DNA from 4 places in the Streptomyces sp. A5-4 genome. Region 2 is predicted to be linked to each of the others. Evidence: riboswitches for the same ligand, from Rfam matches in the RefSeq annotation. Region 2 holds a riboswitch; each other region holds the start of a gene.
What was found. Region 2 has a riboswitch for cyclic di-AMP ahead of ACLLJJ_RS24345 (NlpC/P60 family protein). Riboswitches for the same ligand answer to the same signal wherever they lie in the genome.

Region 1 (5,076 bases), 1.6 Mb from region 2:
CGGCGGAAAGAACGACCAGACCCTGGACCCCGTGCTCCCCGCAGTCGGCGACGACCTCGGGGACCCGCTCGGCCGGCACGGCGACGACGGCGAGGTCGACGGTCTCTCCGATGTCGCCGACGGAGCGGTGGGCGGGCACGCCGTCCACCTCGGTGAGGCCGTCGGGGAAGGCGTTGTTCACGGCGTACGTCCGACCGGTGAACCCGGCGGCGAGGAGGTTGCGCAGGACCGCGCGGCCCACGCCGCCCGGTGCGCGCCCGGTGCCGATGACGGCGACCGAGCCGGGGGCGAGGAGGCGCTGCACGGAGCGGGACTCGGCGCGGTGCTCGCGGGCGCGCTGCACGGCCAGCGAGCGGTCGGTCGGCTCCAGGTCGAATTCGAGGCGTACGACGCCGTCCTCGAAGCTGCGCTTCTGGGTGTAACCCGCGTCCGTGAAGACCTTGATCATCTTGGAGTTGGCGGGCAGCACCTCGGCGGCGAACTGCCGGATCCCGCGTTCACGGGCGACCGCCCCGATGTGTTCGAGGAGGGCGGAGGCGACGCCGCGACCCTGGTGGGCGTCTTGGACGAGGAAGGCCACCTCGGCCTGGTCCGCGTCGGGGCCCGAGGCGGGGCGGCCCTGCTCGTTGATGCGGTCGAACCGCACGGTGGCGATGAACTCGCCGCCCACCGTCGCCGCGAGACCCACCCGGTCGACGTAGTCGTGGTGGGTGAAGCGGTGGACGTCCTTGTCGGACAGCCGGGGGTAGGGCGCGAAGAACCGGTAGTACTTCGACTCGTCCGAGACCTGCTCGTAGAAGCTGACCAGGCGCTGTGCGTCGTCGGCGGTGATGGGCCGGATCCTCGCCGTACCTCCGTCGCGCAGCACGACGTCGGCTTCCCAGTGAGCCGGGTACGCGTGGTGCCCGTTCTGATCCAGCACGGCCTGCTCCAGCGGGGGCTGCATGAGGGCAGCCTACGGGTCGCGGGCGTGCAGGGGGCGGGGAAGGCTGAGGAAGGCCGAACGGCGCCCGCACAGGGGCCGGAGGTAGGGTCACCGCAGTCCGCACGCCGTGAGACACTGGTCTAGACAACCGTTAGAACATGAAGGGCTACACCATGGTTGAGCGCCGCGTCACCGTCGGCTGGACCGAGGGCCTGCACGCCCGGCCCGCCTCCATCTTCGTCCGTGCCACGACCGCCTCGGGTGTTCCCGTGACGATCGCCAAGGCCGACGGCAAGCCGGTCAACGCCGCTTCCATGCTCGCGGTGCTCGGCCTGGGCGCGCAGGGCGGCGAAGAGGTCGTGCTGGCCTCCGAGGCCGACGGCTCCGAGGCTGCCCTCGACCGTCTCGCGAAGCTGGTCACCGAGGGGCTCGACGAGCTGCCCGAGACCGTCTGACCCGGACAGTCCGACAGGCCGGTCCGACCTGTACGCAAAAGCCGCGGCGCCCCGAATTCGGGACGCCGCGGCTTTTGCGTTTCGCGCGGAGCGCGCACACGACGACACACGAGTCGATACGGGAACCGGCCCGCAAGTCGTCCCGCAAGTCTATGCGGCGCTCAATTCGGCGGGCTGAATTCAGGCAGCGCGAAAAGGCCGCGCCCATTCTCCTTCTTTGTATACGGCGCGCGTGTTAATTACGGCCGCCCACGGTGTTTACGGCATGTTGCGAAGTCCTCACCCGTTCCGGTGCGGGGTGCCGCAGCCGGTGCGCCGGGATCGCGCGTTCGGCGTGCAGCGCCGTCAGCGCCCTGGCCCGCTCCGCGTCGCCGCGCGCCACCGCGTCCACGATCGCGCCGTGCTCCGCCCAGGACTCGACAGGACGGGCGTGCTGCTCGACGGCGTACATCCAGGCGACCTTGTGCCTGAGCTGGGTGAGCAGGGCCGTCAGGCCGGGGCTGCCGGAGGCCTGGGCGAGGGTCTCGTGGAACCACCCGCCGAGTGAGCGCAGATCCTCGCCCTGCCCCCGGCGGGCCCGCTCCTGACCGAGTCTGACCAGGCCACGCAGCACCTTGAGGTGCGCGTCGGTGCGCCGCCTGGCGGCCCGTGCGGCGCCCAGCGGCTCCAGCAGCGTCCGGACCTCCAGGAGGTCGGCGGCCTCCTGCTCGGTGGGCTCCGCGACGCAGGCGCCCGCATGCCGGCGCGTGGTGACGAACCCTTCGGACTCCAGGGTGCGCAGGGCCTCGCGCACCGGGACGCGCGAGACGCCGTAACGGCGCGCCAGCAGCTCCTCGGTGAGCCGGGCGCCCCGCTCGAAGACACCGGACACGATGTCGTCACGAATTGCCGTGCATACCGAATGCGCAGGAATGCGCATGACCGAACCTCCGCCTCAATCCCCGCGAAACGCGGTCGATCCGCTGCTGTTCTGCGACCCTATTGCAGCAACCGGGAAATTCCGATGGGCGGCCGGAATTCATGGATACCTTTTGGCCATCGCCGCGGGCGGACGGGCGGAGTCGGCCGCACACGCACCGGGGTACGCCGAAGGCCCCGGCGGGAAGCCGGGGCCTTCGGGAATGCCAGGGGCTGCGGCGGGCCAACAGGGCCCGCGCCGTTCCGGACGCGTCAGGCGTTGACGCCGTGTCCGCGCAGGTACGCGACGGGGTCCATGTCCGAGCCGTACTCGGCGCTCGTACGGGCCTCGAAGTGCAGGTGCGGGCCGGTCGAGTTGCCGGTCGAGCCCGAGATACCTATCTGCTGGCCGGGCGTGACGGCCTGGCCGACGGAGGCGGTGATGGACGAGAGGTGGCCGTACTGCGTGAACGTGCCGTCGTTCATCCTGATGACGATGTTGTTGCCGTACGCGCCGCCCCAGCCGGCCTCGACGACGGTGCCCGCGCCGACGGCCACGACGGAAGTGCCGGACGCGGCACGGAAGTCGACGCCGGAGTGGCTGCCGGAGGACCAGAGCGAGCCGCCGGACTTGTAGCCGGTGGTCACGGCGGAGCCGGCGACCGGGAGCGTGTACGAGGTGAGGCGCTTGCGCTCGGCCGCACGCGCGGCGCGCTCCTTGGCCTCGCGCTCGGCGCGCTCCTTCTTGGCCTTCGCCTCGGCCTTGCGCTCGGCTTCGGCCTTGCGCTCGGCCGCTGCCCTGCGCTCGGCTTCGGCCTTGCGCTCCGCCTTCTCGGCGGCCTCGCGCTGGGCCTGGGCCTGGGCGCCTATCTGGTCGGCCAGGGAGTCGTTGATGACGATGGCCTGGGTGAGGCCGGTGTCCTCGACGGAGTGGGCCGGACCTGCGCCCCTGTCCTCGGCGGCGAGCGCCGGGGAGGCCAGCGTTCCGATGACGCCGGTCGTCGCGAGGGCGGCGACGCCTGCGATGTTCGCGCTTCTGCGCGTCATGCGGCTGGGACGCCGGTGCTTCCCGGTGGTGCGGCTGAACGCCATGGAGGGGCTGGTCCTTTCCTTCCTTCTCGCCTACCGGGTTAGCTGACGGGTTCGGAGCAGGAAGGTCTCCTACGGACCCCTCCGGCATACGGAGGCGTCCGATTCACCCCAGGGACTGAATGGGTCCCCGGCTCCCCAGGCTCGCGCCTGACGGGGACTCGGCGATGACTGTCCGGTGCCGCGGCTGCGGCTCATGCTGACGAACAGCCGGACCGACGCTAAGCGGCACATCTTTCAATCACCAAACAGACACAGCGTTTTGTAACGCACCCCACACACCAGACAGGCAACCACCGCAACAAAACGGACATACAGGAAGGACCCCGGCGGCTTGTCGGCCACCGAGGTCCTCCTACATCCCGCTATGCACCCCTATGCGAGTGCGGTCGTACCGGCTCAGCCCGTGACCACGGTCACGTCGCCGATGCCGAGGGCCCTGACGGGCTCCTCGATCTGCGAGGCGTCCCCCACGAGCACCGTGACCAGCCGGTCGCCGGGGAAGGCGCTGACGACGGCCGCGGTCGCCTCCACCGTGCCCGTCTCGGCGAGTCGCGCGTACAGCTGGGCCTGGAAGTCGTCGGGCAGCTGCTGCTCGACCTGGTCGGCCAGCGTGCCGGCGACCGCGGCGGCCGTCTCGTACTTGAGCGGCGCGACACCCACCAGGTTCTGTACGGCGACATCGCGCTCGGCGTCCGTGAGGCCGTCGGCGGCGAGGGTGCGCAGCACCTTCCAGAGGTCGTCGAGCGCGGGTCCGGTGGACTCGGTGTCCACCGAGCCGCTGATGGCGAGCATCGCCGCACCGGTGGCCCCGCCCTCCGAGGACGGAGCGGCGGAGCGCAGCACCTGGCCGAAGGCGCGCACCCCGTAGGTGTAGCCCTTCTCCTCGCGCAGGACCCGGTCGAGACGCGAGGTGAGGGTGCCGCCCAGGCAGTACGTACCGAGCACCTGGGCCGACCAGACACGGTCGTGCCGGTCGGCGCCGATCCGGCCGATGAGCAGCTGCGTCTGTACGGCGCCGGGCCGGTCCACGATGACGACGCGACCCGTGTCGTCGGCGGTGATCGGCGGCACCGGGCGGGCCGGTGCGGTGTTGCCCGTCCAGACCCCGAGGGTCTCGGCCAGCACGGCGTCCAGGTCGACGCCTTCGAGGTCGCCGACGACCACGGCGGTGGCCGTGGCCGGGCGCACGTGCGCGTCGTAGAAGCCCTTGACGCCGGCAGCGTCGATGCGCTTGACCGTCTCCTCGGTGCCCTGGCGGGGGCGCGACATGCGCGAAGTGGCCGGGAAGAGCTCCTTGGAGAGCTGCTTGGCCGCGCGCCGCGAGGGGTTGGCCGCCTCGTGCGGGATCTCGTCGAGCCTGTTGGCCACGAGGCGCTCGATCTCGGTGTCCGCGAAGGCCGGTGCGCGCAGCGCGTCGGCGAGCAGGCCCAGCGCCTTGGGCAGCCGGGAGACCGGGACCTCCAGGGAGACCCGGAGGCCGGGGTGGTCCGCGTACGCGTCGAGTGTGGCGCCGCAGCGCTCCAGCTCGGCGGCGAACTCCTCCGCGGAGTGCTTGTCGGTGCCCTCGGAGAAGGCCCTCGCCATGATCGTGGCGATGCCGTCGAGGCCCTCGGGCTCGGCCTCCAGCGGAGCGGCGAGGAAGATCTCGACGGCCATGACCTGCTGGCCGGGGCGGTGGCAGCGCAGCACGGTCAGGCCGTTGGGCAG
Region 2 (5,076 bases):
CAGCTTCTTCGGCCGCTCGTCGCCGAAGTCGATCGTCGCCTGGGCGTCCGAGCCCGTCCCGGTCACCGTCACGACCGTGCCGAGGCCGAACTGGTCGTGCGTGACGCGGTCCCCGACCGTCAGCGCGATCACCGGCTTGTCCGAGGACCGTCGCGTGGCGAAGCCCGAAGGACCGGAACGCCCGCCGCCACCGCCGCCGCCCCGCGTGGATGTGGCGAACGACGACGTGACCGACGAGGACGACGACCGCGAGGAGCCGATGCCCGAGACCGGGCCGGCCGGAATCTGCGCCCCCGTCCGCTTCCACGTCAGGTGCTCCTCCGGGATCTCCTCCAGGAACCGCGACGGCGGGTTGTACGAGGGCTGTCCCCACGCGCTGCGCATCGTCGACCGCGTCAGATAGAGCCGCTCACGCGCACGGGTGATCCCCACGTACGCCAGCCGCCGCTCCTCCTCCAGTTCCTTGGTCTGCCCCAGCGCGCGCATGTGCGGGAAGACCCCGTCCTCCATGCCCGTCACGAACACCACGGGGAACTCAAGGCCCTTGGCCGTGTGCAGCGTCATCAGCGTGATGACGCCGGAACCGTCCTCGTCCTCGTCCGGGATCTGGTCGGAGTCGGCGACGAGCGCCACCTTCTCCAGGAACTCCGCCAGCGTCCCCGGCGTTTCCTCGCCGGCCCGCTCCTGCTCGAACTCCAGGGCCACCGCGGCCAGTTCCTGCAGGTTCTCGATGCGCGTCTCGTCCTGCGGGTCGGTCGATGCCTGCAGCTCGGCGAGGTAGCCCGTGCGCTCGAAGACGGCCTCAAGCACTGTGGCCGGGCCCGCGCCCGCCTCGACGACCGTGCGCAGCTCCTCCATCAGCGTGTTGAACCGCTTCACGGCGTTGGTCGAGCGGGCCGCCATGCCGTACGCCTCGTCCACCCGCTGGAGCGCCTGCGGGAAGCTGATCTTCTCGCGCAGGGACAGCGCGTCGATCATCGCCTCGGCGCGGTCGCCGATGCCCCGCTTGGGTACGTTCAGAATGCGGCGCAGCGGGACGGTGTCCTCGGGGTTCGACAGGACGCGCAGATACGCCAGGACGTCCCGGACCTCCTTGCGCTCGTAGAAGCGGACGCCACCGACGACCTTGTACGGCAGGCCGACCCGGATGAAGATCTCTTCGAAGACGCGGGACTGTGCGTTCGTACGGTAGAAGATCGCGATGTCGCCGGCCTTCGCGTCGCCCGCGTCGGTCAGTCGGTCGATCTCCTCGGCGATGAACTGCGCCTCGTCGTGCTCGGTATCCGCTACATAGCCGGTGATCAGGGCGCCCGCTCCGGCGTCCGTCCACAGATTCTTCGGTCGGCGGTTCTCGTTGCGCTCGATCACCGCGTTGGCGGCGGTGAGGATCGTCTGCGTGGAGCGGTAGTTCTGCTCCAGCATGATCGTCTTGGCGTCGGGGTAGTCCTCCTCGAACTGGAGGATGTTGCGAATGGTGGCGCCGCGGAAGGCGTAGATCGACTGGTCGGCGTCGCCGACGACGCACAGCTCGCCCGGTGCCTTGTCCTCCCCGGAGGGTCCCACCAGCTCGCGCACGAGGGTGTACTGCGCGTGGTTGGTGTCCTGGTACTCGTCGACCATGACGTGCCGGAAGCGCAGCCGGTAGTGCTCGGCGACGTCCGGGAACGCCTGGAGCAGGTGCACCGCGGTCATGATGATGTCGTCGAAGTCCAGGGCGTTGGCCTCGCGCAGCCGTGCCTGGTACATCACGTACGCCTCGGCCAGCATCTTCTCGAAGCCGTCGGCGGCCTGACCGGCGAAGGTCTCCTCGTCGATCAGCTCGTTCTTCAGGTTCGACACTTTGGCGCTGAAGGCCTTCGGCGGGAACTTCTTCGGGTCGAGATCCAGGTCGCGGCAGACGAGCGCCATCAGGCGCTTCGAGTCCGCGGCGTCGTAGATCGAGAACGAGGAGGTGAAGCCGAGCTTCTTCGACTCGCGGCGCAGGATGCGGACGCACGCGCTGTGGAAGGTCGAGACCCACATCGCGCCCGCGCGCGGGCCGACGAGCTCCTCGACGCGCTCCTTCATCTCGCCCGCGGCCTTGTTGGTGAAGGTGATCGCGAGGATCTGGCCGGGGTGGACGCCCCGGTTCGCCAGGAGATAGGCGATCCGGTGGGTCAGCACCCGGGTCTTGCCCGAGCCGGCCCCCGCCACGATGAGCAGCGGCGAACCGGCGTGCACGACGGCGGCGCGCTGCTCCTCGTTCAGCCCGTCGAGCAGCGCGGCGACGTCCGTCACGGGGCGCGGTGCGCCACCTCGGTAGTACGCGTCCCTCGGCGCCGGGGGCGCCGCGAAGGCGCCCTCGAAGAGGTCGTGCGGAACCTCCTCCGCGGCGTGCCCCTCGGGGGGCGGCGGAGTCGCCTCCGCCGCGGGCTGGAGATCGGCCAGGAAGCTGTCGTCAAAGAGGCTGCTCATCGTTGACCAAGCTTAGGCGGGCCCACTGACACCCCGCCCCGGAATGCCGGCGAATCCGGTCGGCGACGGCCGTACCGGGCCGCCCCGGCCTCTTCGCCAACCGCATTCGCCCGTGACCTCCGCCACATCTTCACCCCTCTCACGCCATCTCTACATCCAGGTAACGAAAACGTATCGGGCATATCGAACATCGGGCTTCCCAGCGGTCCCACGCATTGGCTAGCGTGCTGAGCCGGGCGGCTTGTACCTCCACCGGCGATCGGCGCCGGACCGGGCCGTCCACGCCGAATTCGTACTGCCTCAGGGCAGTTCGGAACCGGGGACCCACACGCACCACTGGGGTGAATCGGTCCGAGTTCCCCACGGACCGTAGGGCAGCCTTCCGTTCCGCCCGAACCCGACAGCTAACCCGGTAGGCGGTCCACGGAAGGAAAATGCCGACCTTGGCATCGCATCGCAAATCGCGCACCCGGATTCGCACCACCGCACCCGCCGTCGGCATGACGACGGCCGCCATCGCCTCGATCAGCCTGCTGGGGCAGAGCGCCCAGGCCGCGCCGACCGAGCCGAGCCCCCACCCGACCGTCGAGGAAGTGCAGAAGAAGGTCGACGACCTCTACCGGCAGGCCGGCACCTCCACCCAGAGCTACAACAAGGCGAAGGAAGCCACCGACAGCCGGCGCAAGTCGGTGGACGGGCTGCTCGACGACGTCGCCAAGCGCACCGAGAAGCTCAACGACGCGCGGCGCAAGCTCGGCGGCTTCGCCGCCGCGCAGTACCGGTCGGGCACGGTCACCCCGACCGCGGCGCTGCTGCTCGCGGACAGCCCGCAGCAGTACTTCGACCAGAACCAGCTGATGGACCGCATGACGGAACGTCAGAAGTCCTACATCACCGACTACGAGAAGAAGCAGGACGAAGCCGCCAAGGAGCGTGCCGAGGCGACCCGCAGCCTGGAGAAGCTCACCGAGTCGCAGGCCACGCTCAAGGCCTCCAAGCAGGACGTCCAGAAGAAGCTCGCCAAGGCGCGGGACATGCTGTCGGATCTCACCGCCGAGGAGAAGGCGCGGCTCGCGGCGCTGGAGAAGAAGCGGGAGGCCGAAGCCACCCGCAAGGCCGAGGAGAAGGCCAAGGCGGAGGCGAAGGACCGGGCGGACGCCGAGCGGAAACGCCAGGAGGAAGCGGCCAAGCCGGAGGACGGCGCGGGCGGCGGCGCGGGTACGGGCGGCGGGACGGGCTCGGACACCGCCCCCGGCACGGGCACGGGTGGCAGCGAGTCCGGTGGCGCGTACGCGGCCAAGGCCGAGAAGGTGCTCGCCTACGCCCGCGCCCAGGTCGGCAAGCCGTACGTATGGGGAGCCGCGGGCCCCAGTTCGTACGACTGCTCCGGGCTGACCCAGGGTGCGTGGAAGGCCGCGGGCGTCGATCTGCCGCGGACCACCTGGGACCAGGTGAAGGTCGGCACCCGGATCGCGACCGGCAGCCTCAAGCCAGGTGACCTGGTCTTCTTCTACGACGACATCAGCCATGTCGGCATCTACATCGGCGACGGCAAGATGATCCACGCGCCCAAGCCCGGCGCGTACGTCCGCGAGGAGTCGATCTACTACATGCCGATCTACGGCAGCGTGCGCCCGGCGTGACGCACGTCCGGCCAACGCCGGGCGGGCCCGGAAACCGGGCCCGCCCGGCACCGGCCGCCCCCCCTCGCTCTCAGCGGCACATGAGCCTCCGCAGCACGGCCTCTGCCGGGCCGCGGCGGCCCGCCCGTTCCGGTGCGTACGCCCCGGCCGCCGTGAGCAGCCAGACGCTCGTCGCCAAGAGCGCCATGGTGGCGCTCGTCAGGTGCCGGCCGAGACCGACCGAAGGACGAAGCCGCGCGGGCCGACGTCGGCCCGCTCTCGGCGCCCTGTAGCAGGGCCTGCCCATCGGGCGCCTCCGAGCCCTCGCATCGGTCGCAGCCGGGCGGAATACTCAATTCCGGACCATTCCGTCGGTCACCGGTGGTCACTTCATCACCGAATTCGGACACTGTCAGTCATTCCGATGCCTCCCCGTGACCCTCGGGTTTAGCGTCCTCCCTCAGGTGGCCGACTCCCCACCGCCGCACCTCCCCGGAGCGGCCGGTCGGCCATCACCGCCGAGAATCCGGTGGTGGCCCGACCCCCTGTGCGGGCCGCCGCCGGACGCGGTACCGACGGACGACCGAAGGACGTGGACGCCCTAGTGGCAGCGCACCGCAGGCCCAAACAGCGCACGCTCACCGGCAGTACCGCCCGCGCCGCCTTCACACTCGCCCTCGCCGGAGCCGCGAGCGCCATAGCCTTTGAAGGAACCGGCGTCGCGGAGCCCGCCCTCACCCCCGCTCAGGTGAAGGCCAAGGTCGACCAGCTCTACCACGACGCCGAGGTCGCCACCGAGAAGTACAACGGCGTACGGGAGACCGCGGGCGACACCCGTGAATCCCTCGGCGAGCTGCGCGACGAGGCCGCCCGCAGGACCGAGCGCCTCAACACCTCGCGCAACGCGCTCGGTTCGCTCGCCGCCGCCCAGTACCGCACCGGCGCGATGGACCCGGCCCTGCAGATCGCCCTCAGCTCCGACCCCGACCAGTACCTGGAA
Region 3 (5,076 bases), 3.0 Mb from region 2:
TGTGCCGCACGGCGCACAGGGCGACCTGGTGCGCGTGCATCCCGGTGAGGAGTGGCTGTATGTGCTGTCGGGGCAGCTGCGACTGGTGCTCGGCGAGAGCGTGCACCGGCTGGCCGCCGGGGACAGCGCGCACTTCGACTCGCTGACCCCGCACCGCATCGCCGCCGTCACCGCGGACGGGGTCGATCTTCTGTTCGTCCATACGCTGCTGCAGAGCGCCGCCGCCGGGCTCTGCCTACCCCAGGAGACCTGACATGCCGGACGAGACGATCGGCGAAAAGGCCGGCGAAGAGGCGGACGTGAGGCCCGCCCGACGCGGCATCGTCGAGGACAAGTTCCCCAGGGGGCTGATGATCCGGCTCTTCGTGTACGTCGTGGCCGGCCATCTCTTCGCGGCCTTCGTCTATCTGCTCTTCACGCTGGGCGACGCGCGCTGACCGCGCCGCGCGCCGGGGCGAGGGGCCGGCCCGGGGTGCGGGAGCAGGCCCGGGCCGCGATGTCGCTCAGGCATCGTCGAGGAGCCGCAGCCGCAGCCGCTCGCGCGTCTCGGGGGTGACCCGCAGGCCTTCCGTGAGGTAGCGCTCGGCGCCGCCCCAGACCTCCTCGATGGTCTCGAAGGCGGCGTCGAGGTACTCGGCGCGGGCCTCGAAGAGCGGGCTGAGCAGTTCCATGACCTCGGGGGACATGCCGACGGGGGAGTTGTCGCTGCGGCTGACCTTGTAGCGGCGCGACGGGTCGTTCGACTTGAGGTAGTCGGCCACGATGGCCTCGCGCTCGACGCCGACCGCCAGCAGCGACACCGCTATCGAGAGCCCCGCGCGATCCTTGCCCGCCGCGCAGTGCATCAGCGCCGGGACGCTGTCCTCGGCCAAGGCGTGCAGCACCTGGCTGTGCTCGCCGGTGCGCTCCTTGATGATCTCGCGGTAGGTGTCGGACATCCGCCCCGCCGCCTTGCCGTCCGCGAGAATCTCGCGCAGCTCGTCGAGGTTTCCGTCGCGGACCATCTTCCAGAACACCGCGCCGTCGGCCGGGTCGGTCAGCGGCAGGTTCACATTGCGTACACCCGCCAGCTCGACGTCCGGACCCTCCAGCTTCTGGTCCGCCTCATTGCGGAAGTCGAAGATCGTGTGCAGGCCGAGGGAGTCGAGAAAGACCGCGTCGGCGACGGTGGCGTGTGCCAGGTGCCCGCTGCGGAAGAGCACGCCGTGCCGCACCTGCCGGCCGTCCACGGTCGGCAGGCCGCCCACATCGCGGAAGTTGCGCACTCCGGCAAGGTCGGGCTCTGTCGACGGGACCTGCGGCAGCTGCTGTGTCACGGTGACTCCTGAAGTGTCTGCCGTCGGCGTTGCTCGCCGATCTGGGCACCGTTCGACGATACGACATGAGTACCTGAGGCAATTGTCTCGGCCGTGCACGCGCGGCCGTCGCCCCGGGCCGAGCGGGAGCTGCCCGTACCTGGCCATGAACTCCACGCCCCCGTGTGCCGATTGGGGCCAGGGGGGGCGCGTGCCCGACCCCACCATCGCCACCGCCCCGCGCGCCAACTGGAGGGCCTCGCGGTACACCGGGCGGAAGGCCGACCACCGCGGTGTCCCGGTCGCCCTCACCGGGGAGTTCCTGGCCGGCTACCGGCTGCACCCGAGGGGCCCCACTGTTCGGACGCGCGGCGCGTACCAGGGGAGTGGCTGAGCGGCGAGCCGGCCGAGGCGGGTGTGACCACCTTCGCCGGTCCGCGCGCCGATGATCCGGACACCTCGCCGGACCTGGCGTGGGGCCGGCGTACAAGCTGGTGGTGCTCCGGGTGTCCGGCGCGGGCCCTGGTCGTCGACTGCGCGGAGGTCAGGATCACCGACTTCGGGCGGCGAGTAGCACTTGGGGCGAATCGGGCTATTTGTGGGTAACACCCCTTGTGGGCAAGGGGGATGGTGTGCTTGCTGGTGAGCAGGATCATATTCGTGACGGTGCGTGGCGAAGTCGTGAAGCGAATACCAGGTCGTGGGCGGGGCGTGAAGATCGGTAATCCACGGAGTGTGACGACAAATCCCCACGGGATTGCCGCAGAGCGATGATCAGCCATGGCCGATTGTCCTGATCGGCTTGTTCGAGGACGCCTCGGCGGCTTACGGTCACCGTCAATCCGGGTGGATCGCCGAATCCTGCCACCGCCCGGAAACCCCACGACACTCACGTGTGGCAGGAGCGGGGGACCCAGGTAGTACGCCGTCATCCGGAACTCCGGACCGGCTCGGGGTTAAGTCGCGCGGTTGCGCGGCCGGGCATCTCCAGCCCGAACCCGACAGCTCACCTCGTAGGCGCCGGAGAGGAAATTCGCCATGCCCGCAAAGGGTAAGCACCGCCGCCCGAGGTCCAACTCGATCACCCGTGGATTCGTCGCCGCGGGAACGGGCGGAGCCGCACTCGCACTTCCGTTCATCGCCGCCACCGGCGCGAACGCCGCGGAGAACGCCGCACCGGCCGCCGCGCCCGCCGTGGCCCCCGAGAAGGCCGCGTCCGCCGCAGCCGTCTCGCAGCAGAAGCAGCAGCCGAAGAAGGCCGGCAGCAAGACGTACGCCGTGGTCTCCGGCGACTACCTGTCGAAGATCGCCGACCAGCAGAACGTGCGCGGCGGCTGGCAGAAGCTGTACGAGGACAACCGGTCGACCGTCGGCGACAACCCCGGGCTGATCATGCCGGGCATGAAGCTCAGCATCGGCGCGAAGGCGGCCGGCTCCGCCCCGTCGTCCGCGTCGCAGTCGTCGGCCAAGGCCGCCGCACCCGCCGCGCAGCCGAAGTCGTCCTCCTCGCAGTCCTCCTCCTCCGCGAGCGGATCGGAGAAGTCCGAGTCGGCCGGCTCCGCATCGACGGCGTCGTCCTCCGGCTTCACCGCCCCGGTCTCCGCGGGCATCACCACCTCCTACCGCGCCTCCGGCGGCAGCTGGTCCAGCGGCTACCACACGGGCGTCGACTTCTCCGCGTCCAGCGGCACCTCGGTCAAGGCCGTCGGCGCCGGCACCGTCGTCTCCGCGGGCTGGAGCGGCTCGTACGGCAACGAGGTCGTCATCCAGCACAACGACGGCCGCTACTCGCAGTACGCCCACCTGTCCTCGCTGTCCGTCTCGTCCGGCCAGAGCGTCACCGGCGGCACGCAGATCGGTCTCTCCGGCAGTACCGGCAACTCCACGGGCCCGCACCTGCACTTCGAGATCAGGACCGGCCCGAGCTACGGCTCCGACATAGACCCGCTGGGTTACCTGCGCGGTCACGGCGTCTCCGTCTGACACACGCCCTCTCTCCGGGCCACGGGCATCGCCTTCGTATGCCCCCTTCCGCGCCGCACACCGGCCGCGGAAGGGGGCGTACGCGTTGAACCAGGTCCGTCCAGGCCGGCCCAGGCATATTCCGGGGTTGACCCAAACTTGACCGGTGTCCTTTCTCACCGGCGTCAACCCCCTCCCTACGGTGGCGTAGGTCACTTGATCCAGTGGAGCATGGGCCGACGTGGGAGACGATGCGAGATCATTCAGGACAGGGACCATAGGGTCGTACGCGGCGATTGGGGACAGCTTCACGGAGGGGGTCGGTGACCCCGGACCCGGCGGTGCGTACATCGGCTGGGCGGACCGGCTGGCCGTACTCCTCGACGATCGTGTCCCCGAGCACACATTCCGCTATGCCAACCTCGCCGTGCGCGGCCGGCTCCTCGACCAGATCGTGGCCGAGCAGGTCCCCAGGGCGATGGAACTGGCCCCCGACCTGGTGAGCTTCTGCGCCGGCGGCAATGACATCCTCCGGCCTGGCAGCGACCCCGACGACGTCGCCCAGCGCTACGAGCGGGCCGTCGCCGACCTCACCAGCAGGGTCGGCACCGTCCTGGTGACGACCGGCTTCGACACTCGGCACATGCCGGTGCTGCGCCATCTGCGGGGCAAGATCGCGACGTTCACGGCGCATGTACGGTCCATCGCCGACACGTACGACTGCCCGGTGCTCGACCTGTGGTCGCTCAAGTCCGTCCAGGACATGCGTGCTTGGGACACCGACCGGCTGCACCTGTCCGCGGAAGGTCACACCAGGGTGGCCCTGCGCGCCGGCCAGGTGCTTGGCCTCGACGTACCGGCCGACCCGGACCAGGAGTGGCCGCCGCAGATGCCGCGCGGCACGATGGGTGTCCGCCGGGACAACATCCAGTGGGCGCGCGAACACCTGGTGCCGTGGATCGGCCGACGGCTGCGCGGCGAGTCCTCGGGGGACCACGCCGCGGCGAAGCGGCCCGATCTGCTCCCGCTGTGACCTGACGACCCGATCTGACGGCCCGGCCTGTCCTCCCGGGCCCGCGCCGGGTCAGGTCCGGGCGGGCAGCAGAGAGCTCAGGGGGATTGGGTCCGTGTTGCCCTCGGTCGTGCAGGCGTGGGCACCCGCCACCGCGCCCAGGTGGGCGCACTCGTCGGGGGCCAGGCCGGCCAGCCGCCCGTACAGGAAACCGCAGACGTAGGCGTCCCCGGCGCCGTTGGAGTCCACCACGGGGCCCGGCACCGCCGTGGCCGGGACCGGTCGCGGGGTGCGGCTGCCGCCCCGCGTCATCAGGTACGAGCCGCCCGCGCCCGCCGTGGCGACCACCGTCCCGGCGCGTCCCTCGCGCAGGATCTTGCGCATCACATCGGCGATCCGCTCACCCGCGCCCGCCGCGCTGAGGAAGACCAGGTCGCAGCGGAGCGCGAACTCCCGGTGGTGGTCGGTGAGTCCGTCCCAGTCGTGCAGATCCGTCGAGACGGACACGCCGAGCTCCTCGATGTCGTCCAGGAGGTGGCGGGAGAAATCCATGATGGACAGATGCACGTGCCGGGCCCGCCGCAGGTGCGGCAGGTAGAAAGAGCGGGGCATCCGCAGGTCCCCCGGGTCGCGGGCGTCGTAGAACGACATGCGGCGGCCCGTCGAGCCGTCGACCAGGTTCACCGCGCGGCGGGTGCCCGCCGGTGAGATCAGCGGCTCGAAGTCGACATCGCCCTTGGTGAGCCGCTCACGGACCTGCTCGCCGATCCGGTCGTCGCCGATGAAGTCGATGAATTTCACGCCGAG
Region 4 (5,076 bases), 1.6 Mb from region 2:
GAAGGATGTGGCCGGGCCCGCGCTGGAGTACGCGGCGCGGGCGACGGGCCGGGTGTGGGCGGCGCCGCCGAGGGCGCCGTTCCACCCCGCCGCGCCCCACCACGCCGCGCCGCCGTATCGGCCCGCGCCTCCTCCGTACCGGCCCACGCCTGCCTACCGGCCCGTTCCGCCGCAGCGGCCCGCGCCGGGGCCGGGCCATGCCCCCCACCAGGACTACGCGGCGTACAACCCGTATCGGCAGCAGTAGCCGCCAACGGGCCGCCTCACGCGGACGGACGGACGGCGGACGGACGGCGGACGGACGGCGGGTCGGCGTCGGTCAGGCCGAAGCGGCCGTGAGCTGGGACAGCTCGGTGTCCGACAGCTTCAGCTCGGCCGAAGCCAGCAGGGCCGGCAGCTGCTCGACCGTCCGGGCACTGGCCAGCGGCGCCACCACGGTCGGTTGCGCCGCCAGCCAGGCCAGCGCGACGGTCGCGACCTCGGCGCCGTGCGCCGTGGCCACCGAGTCGAGCGCCACGAGCACCTTCTGCCCGCGTTCCGTCTCCAGGTGCTTGGCCGCACCGGTGGCGCGTGCGCTGTCGACGGTCGCGCCGGGCCGGTACTTGCCGGTGAGGAAGCCCGAGGCGAGTGCGAAGTACGGGACGGCGGACAGGCCAGCGGCGGCGGCGGTGTCCTGGAGTTCGCCCTCGTAGGTGTCGCGCGAGACGAGGTTGTAGTGCGGCTGGAGGGCGACATAGCGCGCCAGCCCTTCCTGCTCCGAGAAGGCCAGGGACGCCCGGAGGCGTTCGGCGCTGATGTTGGAGGCGGCGATCGCGCGGACCTTGCCGTCCTTCACCAGCTGGTCGAGAGCGGTGATGATCTCCTCGACGGGCACGGTCTCGTCGTCGAAGTGCGTGTAGTAGAGGTCGATGTGGTCGGTGCCGAGCCGACGCAGCGACTCGTCGGCGGCGGCCTTGATGTTCGTACCGGCCAGCCCCTTGTACGAGGGGTGGGCGCCGACCTTGGTGGCGACGACGACCTCGGAGCGGTTGCCTCGCGAGGCGAGCCAGCGGCCGAGGACGCGCTCGGACTCGCCGCCCTCGTTGCCCGGGGCCCAGGCCGAATAGGAGTCGGCGCTGTCGACGAAGTTGCCGCCCCCGGCGACGTACGCGTCGAGGACGGCGAAGGACTGCGCCTCGTCGGCGGTCCAGCCGAAGACGTTGCCACCGAGGGCGAGCGGGAAGACGGCGAGCTCGGAGCTGCCCAGCTTGCGGAGAGAAGTCATGGGTTGATCAACCGCATGGCGGGCACATGCATTCCCCGGCCGGCTCCGGGACTCCCGCAGCCGGCCCGAGGTCTCAGACGTTGAGGCCCTTGCCGCGCAGCCAGGACGCGGGGTCGACGCCGTCGCCGCCGGGTGTGTGCACTTCGAGGTGCAGGTGCGGGCCCGTCACATTGCCGGTGGCGCCGACGTTGCCGATGGTGTCGCCCGTGCCGACGTCGCCCGAGGTGACGCTCATCGAGGAGAGGTGGCAGTACCAGATCTCCGTACCGTCATCGAGTTCGAGGACGATGCGGTAGCCGTAGGAGCCCGACCAGCCCGCCGACTTGATGGTCCCGCCGTGCACGGCCTTGACCGGCGTGCCCGTCGGGGCAGCGAAGTCGAGCCCGGTGTGCTGACCGGAGGACCACATCGAGCCGGACTGGCCGTAGGTGGAGGTGAGCGTGTACGAGGAGGTCGGCAGGGAGTAGCTGGCGGCCAGCTTCGCGAGCCGCTTCGCCTCGGCCTTGGCCTTGGCCGCTTCCTCCGCCTTGCGCTCCTTCTCGGCGGCGTCGGCCTTCGCCTCGTCCTGCTGGGACTTCGCATCCGCCGCGGCCTGCTCGGCGGCGGCCGACTCGGCGGCCTGCGCGACGTCGGCGTCCGCGGCGGCCTGCTGCTGGTCGGCCTGCTGGAGTATGCGGGCGCGGAGCAACTCGCCGGCGTCGGTGGTGCCCTGCTGCGCGTCGGCGGTGCTGATACCGGCGGTGGTGAGCGGGGTGGCGGCGACGACCGCTTCGCCCGTGGTGACGCCGGAGTCTTTCGCGTCGCCGGAGAACAGGGCGCCTACGCCGGGAAGGGACTTGGCGTCGGGCAGCGAGTCGGTGATGGCGTCCGGAAGGGAGATCGAGACGGCCGGCTTGTCCTGCGCGGTGGCGATGCCGCCCGCGCCGACGGCGGCGATGACTCCGACACCCAGAACCGTGGAGCTGCGGGCGATGCCACCGCGCTGCTTGGCCACGCGGTGCTTGCCGCGCACGGGACGAATGGAGTCCTCGGTGGGATTCCACTCTTCCCAAGTACCCTCCCCGCGAATGAGGTCGGCGGGGTCGTTCGGCACCCCGTAGGGGGGCAGGGGGGCCACGGGGGCAGGGGTGTTGGACGCCACGGAGGCGTGCTCCTTTCCTTCCTTCTCGCCTACCGGGTTAGCTGACGGGTTCGGAGCAGGAAGGTCTCCTACGGGCCAGGTTCGGCCCGATTCACCCCAAGGAACATGGTTCCCCGGTTCCCTTGCGGAATTCGGCGCATGCACACGGTGTCGCCTCTTGCGACGACTGGGACAACCGCGCTGCGTTATCGAACGTTAATAGAGACCCGGTCCGGTTCCAAGCTGTTCCTGGTGATCGTTAACGTCTTCGCCACAGACTTAGCGGGACACAATCGGTCACAACGGGTCGAGTTGATCGACACTCAGCAAACATCGATTTCTTGACGGTTCGTCAATTGTTACGCGCAGCGGTGCGCTACGACTACGGAGCGTCGCAGCAAGGCGGAACGCGACCTTTCCAGCGTCCTCAGGGACCGGAGCGCGTCCCGGATCCATCGCCGGATTCATCGCCGAACCCACTGCCGGGCGCCGCACGGGGTGGCCCGCCGTCGGGCGCGCCCGCTGCCGCGCCTCCTGCCCCTGCCCCGCGCCCCGGCCCGCCCGCTGCCGCCGGTCTCTGCCGCTCGGCCCGCCTGACGATCTCCACGGTCCTGCGCCGGTCCTGCTGCCCCTCGGAGGGCCGCCCGACCGCCAGCAGCGCCATGTCGTCCGTGGACCCGCCACCGGTGTGCAGCCGTACGTCGTCGATGAGCGCGCCCAGCAGCTCCTCGGGCCCGGGAAAGATCCGGCCGCGCAGCCGCGCCTGCGGGTCGTAGAAGACGCCCGCCGCGTCGCGGGCCTCGGACAGGCCGTCCGTGTAGAGGAGCAGCGTGGCCCCCGCCGGGTAGGGGTGCTCCTGCGCCCGGTCCGGCCAGGCCCCCAGCTCGGCCATCCCCAGCGGCAGCGCGGGCTCGACCGGCTCGATGACGTCCAACGCCCCGTCGGCGTACAGCAGCAACGGCTCGGGGTGGCCGCGGTTGACCAGCCGTAGGACTCCACGGTCCCGAGAGATCTCGGCGAGCACGGCGGTGGTGAAGCCCTCGAACGCGTCGAGGCCGTCGCGCCGGGTCCCTTCGCGCGCCAGCGCCCGCTCCAGCCGCTGCGCGACGCCCTCCAGCGAGGACTCCTGCTCGGCGGCCTCGCGAAAGGCTCCGATGACCACCGCGACGGCCTCCACGGCGTCCATCCCCTTGCCCCGGACGTCCCCCACCACCAGGCGCACGCCGTACGGCGTTTCCTGCACGGCGAAGAGGTCGCCGCCGATGAAGGCGTCCGCCTGCGCCGCCTCGTAGCGCGCCGCGACGTACAGCCCGGCGATCCGGTCGGCGGGCGTGGGCAGCACGGCACGCTGGGCCGCCTCGGCGATCTCCCGGGCGGAGGCCAGCTCGCGGTCGCTGCGCCGCACGACACGGTTGATGACCACCGCGAGGGCGGCCACGGTGACCACGGTGACCAGCTCGGTGGCGGCCTCGACCTGTGTCGCGGTCTGCGTACGAACGTGCAGCCCGGCGATGGCCAGGGTCGAGGCGATCCCGGTCAGCACGGTGTTGCTGAGGGAGAAGAGCGGGGCGGCGATCAGCGGGGCGGCGGCGAAGAGGGGCGACGCCGTGAAGTTCGACGGGGTCATGAGGTCGAAGAACAAACCGCCGACGATCAGCAGTGCGGGCATAGCCCGGACGAACCGCCGGGTCGTACGGGCACCCGCCCCACCCGCTGTGCCTTGCTTCCCCACCTGTGGTCTCCTGCCAGTCCGCGCCCGGTTGCGGACGGTACCGCGCCCCACCCAGGCTGGCCGCAGCCGCGCCGGACGGCTAACCGAGGTCGGCCAATTGGGGGACGGACTGGCAGTGGGGGCGTACCGGGGCACGACAAAGGCCCGGACTCATTGAGTCCGGGCCTTCATCCACTACTTCAGTAGCGGGGGCAGGATTTGAACCTACGACCTCTGGGTTATGAGCCCAGCGAGCTACCGAGCTGCTCCACCCCGCGTCGGTAAACCTGACTCTACGCCATCCGTGGAGCACCGCTCCACCACTTTCCCCGGGGCGCCGCGCCACCGTGCCGCAGGGCGGTGATTTGGGGAGCGACCGCCGGGGCAGCCCACGGGGCATGGGCGGGGCGTGGCCCGTGAAACAGAATCAACCCCAGATCAGATGCTCCCTGACCTGGGGCTGAGCGGTAGGCCGTGTGGGACTCGAACCCACAACCAACGGATTAAAGTCCAGGAAGAATCATGCTGGGTGGTATCGACCGCACCCCTTCTGTCCTGTTTCCCTGGGTCAGCGAAGTTCGCCTTGTCGGCCAGTCCAGCCGATGATCGGAGGGTGCCAGCGCGTCCGCTCACGCATCCAGCCTTTCCGACCAGCGCACCTTTGTGTCACAAGTAAGCAAACTGAGACCACGGCGAAGGTAGCCAGATGAGGCCCGACTGCTGAGTGGTTCAGCTGGGAACGGACCGTGAGGCAGTCCACTCATGCCCTGCGGCGCTCCGAGGCGCACGGTGCCGTTCGCCGAGCACGAATCTTGCGGAGAACCTGTTCCAAAGGCTCACTGAAGCCCACGTGATGCACTTGAAACTCATCGACTTCCTCGGTCTCGATGTGCCGAAACGCCACAAGCTCTTCGATTGTCGCCGGGGCGTCGGCGAAGTACTCCTTGAGTGGAGTCGATCGAATCCCGGCGCCTCCTCCCA

Region 1: linked by a shared signal. The riboswitch ahead of ACLLJJ_RS32010 (M23 family metallopeptidase) and the one ahead of ACLLJJ_RS24345 (NlpC/P60 family protein) in region 2 are both predicted to bind cyclic di-AMP.
Region 3: linked by a shared signal. The riboswitch ahead of ACLLJJ_RS38160 (M23 family metallopeptidase) and the one ahead of ACLLJJ_RS24345 (NlpC/P60 family protein) in region 2 are both predicted to bind cyclic di-AMP.
Region 4: linked by a shared signal. The riboswitch ahead of ACLLJJ_RS16430 (M23 family metallopeptidase) and the one ahead of ACLLJJ_RS24345 (NlpC/P60 family protein) in region 2 are both predicted to bind cyclic di-AMP.

The regions. Positions count from the first base shown of each region.
Region 1 is NZ_CP178591.1:6,835,781-6,840,856, reverse strand. It holds gene ACLLJJ_RS32025 (GNAT family N-acetyltransferase) at 1-946, opposite strand, end outside; gene ACLLJJ_RS32020 (HPr family phosphocarrier protein) at 1,099-1,380, shown strand; gene ACLLJJ_RS32015 (GntR family transcriptional regulator) at 1,616-2,299, opposite strand; gene ACLLJJ_RS32010 (M23 family metallopeptidase) at 2,551-3,369, opposite strand; cyclic di-AMP (ydaO/yuaA leader) riboswitch at 3,382-3,543, opposite strand; gene ACLLJJ_RS32005 (M16 family metallopeptidase) at 3,766-5,076, opposite strand, start outside.
Region 2 is NZ_CP178591.1:5,203,872-5,208,947, reverse strand. It holds gene pcrA (DNA helicase PcrA) at 1-2,454, opposite strand, end outside; cyclic di-AMP (ydaO/yuaA leader) riboswitch at 2,727-2,889, shown strand; gene ACLLJJ_RS24345 (NlpC/P60 family protein) at 2,889-4,097, shown strand; gene ACLLJJ_RS24340 (NlpC/P60 family protein) at 4,681-5,076, shown strand, end outside.
Region 3 is NZ_CP178591.1:8,164,741-8,169,816, forward strand. It holds gene ACLLJJ_RS38140 (helix-turn-helix domain-containing protein) at 1-253, shown strand, start outside; gene ACLLJJ_RS38145 (DUF6126 family protein) at 255-437, shown strand; gene ACLLJJ_RS38150 (tyrosine-protein phosphatase) at 504-1,316, opposite strand; gene ACLLJJ_RS38155 (hypothetical protein) at 1,507-1,689, shown strand; cyclic di-AMP (ydaO/yuaA leader) riboswitch at 2,154-2,330, shown strand; gene ACLLJJ_RS38160 (M23 family metallopeptidase) at 2,334-3,278, shown strand; gene ACLLJJ_RS38165 (SGNH/GDSL hydrolase family protein) at 3,499-4,290, shown strand; gene ACLLJJ_RS38170 (carbohydrate kinase family protein) at 4,342-5,076, opposite strand, start outside.
Region 4 is NZ_CP178591.1:3,591,661-3,596,736, forward strand. It holds gene ACLLJJ_RS16420 (PrsW family intramembrane metalloprotease) at 1-247, shown strand, start outside; gene ACLLJJ_RS16425 (aldo/keto reductase) at 320-1,264, opposite strand; gene ACLLJJ_RS16430 (M23 family metallopeptidase) at 1,338-2,405, opposite strand; cyclic di-AMP (ydaO/yuaA leader) riboswitch at 2,417-2,552, opposite strand; gene ACLLJJ_RS16435 (PP2C family protein-serine/threonine phosphatase) at 2,812-4,053, opposite strand; tRNA gene ACLLJJ_RS16440 (tRNA-Met) at 4,300-4,373, opposite strand.